2 linked regions of the Prosthecobacter dejongeii genome follow. The protein of the gene in region 1 binds, or shares a complex with, the protein of each later gene. Links are inferred from orthologs where the notes say so. Each region holds a gene or a part of one and is shown on either strand. Other genes may lie near its edges.

Evidence for each region. The genes of interacting proteins can lie anywhere in the genome.
Region 2: the proteins of tig (region 1) and rpsG are in contact, whole or in part, in a crystal structure (PDB 3GTY), measured with the Thermotoga maritima proteins. The link is inferred for Prosthecobacter dejongeii from one-to-one orthologs. Residues at the interface, in WP_004081061.1 of Thermotoga maritima: Glu122, Val124, Val129, Leu130, Tyr133, Glu188, Gly259, Ile262, Tyr263, Glu266, Ser270, Glu273, Gln274, Glu277, Arg308, Gln311, Ile312, Ser315, Tyr316, Glu325, Arg329, Arg336, Leu363, Phe366, Trp367, Arg373, Leu377, Arg381, Leu384, Glu387; in WP_004081843.1 of Thermotoga maritima: Lys34, Lys52, Lys55, Glu59, Arg62, Gln63, Glu66, Asn67, Lys69, Val71, Arg95, Ala109, Lys110, Lys111, Gly112, Arg113, Pro114, Glu117, Glu121, Ile124, Ala125, Tyr127, Asn128, Asn129, Thr130, Gly131, Lys135, Asp139, Arg142, Met143.

What each region holds. Positions count from the first base shown.
Region 1 is NZ_JACHIF010000005.1:265,984-268,947, reverse strand. Bases 37-2,932 are described here. They hold tig (trigger factor), read right to left. Parts: upstream 2,216-2,932; coding sequence 857-2,215; downstream 37-856. Other genes in these bases: HNQ64_RS13725 (hypothetical protein), read right to left, coding at 2,403-2,932; HNQ64_RS13735 (hypothetical protein), read right to left, coding at 124-717. In the rest of the region: tal (transaldolase), read right to left, coding at 1-13; more of HNQ64_RS13725, read right to left, coding at 2,933-2,964. UniProt on the Bacillus subtilis protein: Involved in protein export. Acts as a chaperone by maintaining the newly synthesized protein in an open conformation. Functions as a peptidyl-prolyl cis-trans isomerase.
Region 2 is NZ_JACHIF010000011.1:80,971-84,003, forward strand. What follows is about bases 1-2,965. They hold rpsG (30S ribosomal protein S7), read right to left. Parts: upstream 1,738-2,965; coding sequence 1,264-1,737; downstream 1-1,263. Other genes in these bases: fusA (elongation factor G), read right to left, coding at 1-1,212; rpsL (30S ribosomal protein S12), read right to left, coding at 1,790-2,200; HNQ64_RS20895 (Fur family transcriptional regulator), read right to left, coding at 2,765-2,965. Outside these bases: more of HNQ64_RS20895, read right to left, coding at 2,966-3,033.

The sequences.
Region 1 (2,964 bases):
CGAGCTGGTTCATACGTTCTTATTTGGGGCGTCGAGAATAAGGGCAAGCAGGCCGGATGCAAGCGGCGGTGCATGGGTGAGAGGAAAGCGGTGCCAGAAAAGGCAGGCCAAAAGCGAGAAAACTCAGCGTAAATCGCGCTCAGTGGGTTCTTTGCTCAGAAAAAGAGCCAAAACAAGTCCTGCCAGAGTCCACTCAATCACGTAATCGGCCATGCCTACGATGACCTCACGCACGGGCAGCTCAAACCAAATGTGCTGTGGGAAGATACACACCAGCCCAGCAAAGAGGCCCGCCGCACCACAAAAAGCCAGCCGTCCAGGAAAAGACAACACCGTTTGATGCAGCAACGCGCCCAAGATAAGCGCGGCCAAAAATGAACGACCCAAGCTCCAGCCGAGGCTACTGTTCATATCCCAGTCATGGCGGCCGGGGCGCAGAATGGCATACAGGTAAGGGCCCTCGCTTTTAGCCTTTTCATGGGCTTCGTTCAGGGACTTTTGCTCCGCTGGGTCTGCGTAGGAGACGGCTTTTCGGGGAAAGGGCAGCGTGTAAATGCCTGTGCCGTGCGTGGCATTCGCCTTGAGAACTTCAGCCACAGCAGCCTCATCACGGAAATCATGCAGGCTCTGCTGATGCCAACCCATGAGCATCCAGGAGACATAACCCCAGGCAAAAGATACCAGGGCGGCCAGGAGAGAAGCGGAGAGGAGTTTCATGTGCCCAGGATGCAACTCAGGGACAACTCTGACAACCGAGGATTCTGCCACAGCATGGGCTGCCCCAAAAAAACTCGCCCAACGGGAGAACCGTTGGGCGAGTGTGAGAGGAAACAAGACCTCTTAAAACAACGGGTAGTTAGGCCGCTGCGGGGGAGTGGGTATCGCAGTGTTCAGCTTCAGGCTCGGTTTCTTCGATCTGAGCATTGTCCTTGAGGAACTGCAGAGCGCTTTCTAGCAGAAGATCATCGCGCATGCGCTCGATCATGCCATTTTTCTGAGCTTCAGCCATGAACTTCTTCACGGGCTTCTTCTGGCGGGCAGCCATGTTCGCCAGCGCGTAAGTGAGCTGCTCATCCGTGATGCTGAGACCTTCCTTCTTAGCCACCTGTTCCAGGATGAAGCTGACCTTCACACTCTGCTTGGCCTGGTTGGTGGCGTTGCTCAGGATCTCATCCTGCTGCTTCACCAACTCATCTTGGGAAATGCCCTGCTGCATGGCGCGCATGGCGATGTCGTTCGTGCGGCGCTGAGCCTCACGATTGACGATGTCCTGAGGTACGTCGAACTCCACCTTTTCAAAGATGTGTGCGATGACCTGATTGCTCTTAGCAGTCTCACGGGCCTGCTCGCGGCGACGGCGCACGGCTTCCTTCACTTCACCACGGAGGGTTTCTTCGGTCATGTCACCCCCACCGATTTTTTGAATGAACTCGGCGTCTAGAGCAGGCACCACTTTGTCCTTCACGCCTTTGCAGGTCACAGCCAGGTCCAGCGTCTTGCCGCGAAGGCCTTCGAAAGCGAAGTCCTCTGGAAGCGCCAGGGAAAGTGTGCGCTGCTCATCTTTCGAGATGCCCACCAAGCCTGCGTAGAAGCCAGGGAGGAAGTCTTCTTCAGCGTCCAGAAGGAACCAGTTTTCTTCGATCTGCTTGAGATGCTCTGGCGCATCAGGCAGCACTTCGGCCAGAGGCTTGCCTTCCAGGCTGCCCGTGAAACCCAGCACGACAGCATCACCCAGGGCCGCAGGACGCTCCACATCGGCAAAGGTGGCATAACGCTCACGCAGGTGCAGGATGTCGTGGTCCACGTCGGCATCGGTTACTTCGATGCGGGCCAGCTTCACCGGAATGCCTTTGTACTCGGGCAGCTCAATCTTTGGAGCCAGGCTCATTTCAGCGCTGAAGCTGAAGCTCTGATCCGTCTCGTGGAGGATCTTGTCGGTGACGGAAAGGATATTGATGACTTCCAGGCCTTCATTTTTGATGGCGGTGCGCAGGCCGTCATTGATGAGCTGCTTTTCCAACTCACTGCGGATGTCATCACCGAAACGCTTTTGCACGGCAGCAGCCGGGGCCTTACCTGGACGGAAGCCGGGCAGGCGCACCTGGGTGGCAAAGTAGGCGGTGATGGCGGAGCGCTGCTTGGCGACTTCTTCGGCCGGCACACGGATGTGAGCGATAGCGCGGCAGTTTGGCTGGTGTTCGACGTTGATGTTCATGGCTTGAAAAGGCGGCTTAAAAGATCCCTCCCACAACCAGAGAACAAGGCACCTGGGCCGGAGGGGCAAGCAGGCTAGAACATTTTCCCCTTTTGACAACCCTGGAACGCATCTTGTTAGAAGCCCCCCTCGAACAGACCCAATTTCGCAGGAGGCTCCCGTATGCGCCCGGAAGGGCTTTTTCGCCTCACGGCCCCCGCCGCCGGGCCACCAGAATGCTGGTGGTGGAGCGGTTGAACAGGTAGCCAAAGCCAAAATCCACCGGATGTACCCGGTGCTGGCCATTTCGGTAGGCCGCCATCAAATCTGGCTGCTGCTGACCGAAAATACCCAAGGTTCCCTGGTAATTGCCATACAGATCTACCGTCAAACCCGCCTGCACTAGGTCCTGATAAGGCACCCCAGAGGGGTCCTGCACCAGACCTGGGGTGCTACGCAGCAAGTAACTGCGGATGTTTGAAAAATCGCTCCCATGCATGAGGTAGGAGGCGCTTTTGACGAGGGCCGGAGGGGTGCCCTGCTTGGCCACAAAGGTGAGGAAGGCACCTCCTAGACGGGTAGTGCCGTTGGAAAGATCTTGGCGGAAGTAAAACAGCCGCTTCAGCCCGCCCATGCCTTGACGGAAGCGAATCATCAACCCCGGTGCTGCCCCTCCCGTCACAGCCGCCAGCACGGGCGTACCCGAGCCATCGAGCTGCACAATGTCCACACTCTCCACCGTGGCCCCTGTGCGTGCTAAGAAGGCGAGC
Region 2 (3,033 bases), on another replicon or contig:
CACATCTTTCACACCAACGAGAGCAGCGATATCACCGGAGTAACAGCAATCAATGTCCTTGTGGACGCTGGCCTGAATCTGAATCAAACGGCCAACGCGCTCAGACTTACGGGTACGTGGGTTGTAGATAGTGTCACCTTTACGGACACAGCCGGAGTAAACGCGGAAGAAAACCAAACGACCGAACTTGTCAGACCAAAGTTTAAAGCCAAGAGCAATGAACTTACCATTGTCATCCGGGATCGCCTCGATTTCATTTTCAGGCTCGTCAATGACATGGCCTTTCTGAGGCTCAATGTCGAGAGGTCCCGGAAGGTAGTCGATGACAGCATCGATCAAATACTGAACACCTTTGTTCTTGAATGCCGAACCACCCGCCATTGGGATGATCTTGTTGGCAATCACGCAACGGCGAAGGCCTTCTTTGAGCTGCTGAATGGAAATCGGCTGTTCTTCGAGGAACATCATGCCAATTTCTTCATCGTGGCTGCAAACTTGATCCAACAGACCTTCGTAGGCTTCTTTTGCTTTGGCAATTTCAGCGCCTTCAAGGTCACGAACTTTGTAAGTAGAACCGAAACGGTCATCATCATTGTAAATGATGGCTTTCTGGTTCACCACGTCAATCTGGCCAGACAAATTATCTTCAGCACCAATCGGAATCAGGATTGGCCAGGCATTGGCCCCCAGTTTTTCACGGACATCTTTGACAACGTTTTCAAAGTTGGCACCCGTGCGGTCCATCTTATTAACGAAAGCGATACGAGGAACGCTGTATTTTTCAGCCTGACGATAGACTGTCTCGGACTGCGGCTGCACACCTGCCACACCGCATAGAACGAAAATTGCACCATCCAGAACACGAAGAGAGCGCTCGACTTCGGCGGTGAAATCCACGTGCCCTGGGGTGTCAATGATGTTGACACGCATGTCTTCATTCTCACGCAGCTTGAAGATACCCTCTTCTTTAAGCTGTTTCCAGCGAGCTGTTACAGCGGCGGAAGTGATGGTGATGCCACGCTCTTTTTCCTGCTCCATCCAGTCGGTGGTAGCAGCGCCATCATGAACTTCACCAATTCTGTGAATCATCCCTGTGTAAAACAGGATACGCTCAGTCAGAGTGGTCTTGCCCGCGTCAATGTGAGCACAGATCCCGATGTTACGGGTGCGCTCCAGAGGATATTCGCGGCTGGGGGAGTTAGGATTCGACATGTGACAGAAGAAGTGTGGTGTGAGCGAGCAGCGTGATGGGAATAACCGCGATTAGAAGCGGAAGTGAGCGAACGCGCGGTTGGCCTGAGCCTGCTTATGAACGTCGTCACGCTTACGGACTGCGGAACCCTGCCCAGTGGAGGCTTCCTTGAGCTCATTTGCCAGCGCACGGTGCATTGGGACACCCTTGCGACCACGAGCATAACCAACAATCCAGCGCATGGCCAGAGACTCAGAGCGAGACTGATTCACTTCCAGAGGAACCTGGTAAGTAGCACCACCCACGCGGCGAGCTTTTACCTCAACCTTAGGCTTAGCGTTTTCGATCGCACGATTGAAAAGATCCAAAGGATCAATGGAATCGGTTTTCTCATTCAGCTGCTCGATGGCTGCATATACAATGCGCTCAGCGAGAGACTTTTTGCCGCTCTGCATGACGCGGGCAATGAGGTGAGCCACAAGCTCGCTATCATAGCGAGAGTCTTTGTGAACAGGCTTGTCGTAAACGCGTTTTCTGCGGGCCATAACGGGTAAGGGGACGAGGTGGGCTTAAAGGAGGGGTAAATTCAACGAAGGCTTACTTCTTGCCTTTGGCAGGAGCGGCAGCAGCAGCACCCTTCTTCGGACGCTTAGCACCATACTTGGAACGGCCACGACGGCGCTTGTCCACACCCAAGCAGTCCAGAGTACCGCGAACAATGTGATAACGAACACCCGGCAAATCCTTCACACGACCACCGCGAACCAGCACGATGCTGTGTTCCTGGAGGTTGTGGCCTTCACCACCGATGTAAGCGATAACTTCGAAGCCGTTCGTCAGGCGAACTTTGGCAACCTTACGCAAAGCCGAGTTTGGCTTTTTAGGCGTGCGGGTCATGACCTGAAGGCAAACGCCGCGACGCTGCGGGCAGCTTTCAAGCGCAGGCGACTTCGACTTCACCGCTTTATCTTTGCGGCCGTGTCTGACGAGTTGATTGATGGTGGGCATGGTCTGAAAAATATTCCGTTCCTTGATGGCCGCAGAGGGCATGGAATCAGAAGAAGACAGTGCAACCACCCTCAAGAGGGTTTAGCACAGTGTTTTTCCGGTTCACTGCTCCGATAGCAAAGACTCACTCTCGTGAATCATTAGCCAGCACTCACGGGGAGTGCTTGGGCCGGGGAGCGGGCACTTTGGGTTAGATCCTCTTTTGTGCAAGATCTTTTTCATGTCTTTGTGAAGTTTTTCACAAGTAATTGTCTAGGATAACTTAACAAATGCGCCACTTCCACAGTTCTTATGGATTCACTGAGTCTTGAAGTGCTTTTTGTTATTCCCTTCCCCAATCCCTGTAAAATGGGCATTCCAGCCGCACCCGCCAAATGTAGACATGCAAGAAACACCCAATATTCAGGTTTTCGTGGCCAAGATGACAATGGCCAGAAGCTCTGAGTTATTGACACTAAAATTAGGTTAGGCGGACTCATTGCTCTCCCCTTCCCTGCCCGATTACAACAAAGCCACCTCTGTTCGAGATGGCTTTGATCCGCCGAAAACTGTCTCAGAAGCCTTTTATTGGGCGCAATCTGGGCACTGACCGAAGAACTCCAGTTCATGGTAAAGCTTTTTGAAGCCGGATTTTTTAGCGATTTGCTTTTCCAGCGCCTGAACTGGGCAGGAAATATCCAGTTTTTCGATTCTGCCGCAGTCATTGCAGATCAAGTAATCATTATGCTCACCAGGAAGAATCATCGTGTAATAGGCCGCGCGATCATGCAGGCCTAACCGACGGATGAGGGTGCGTTCCTCCAGCTTCATGAGCAGTCGATAGACGGTGGCTT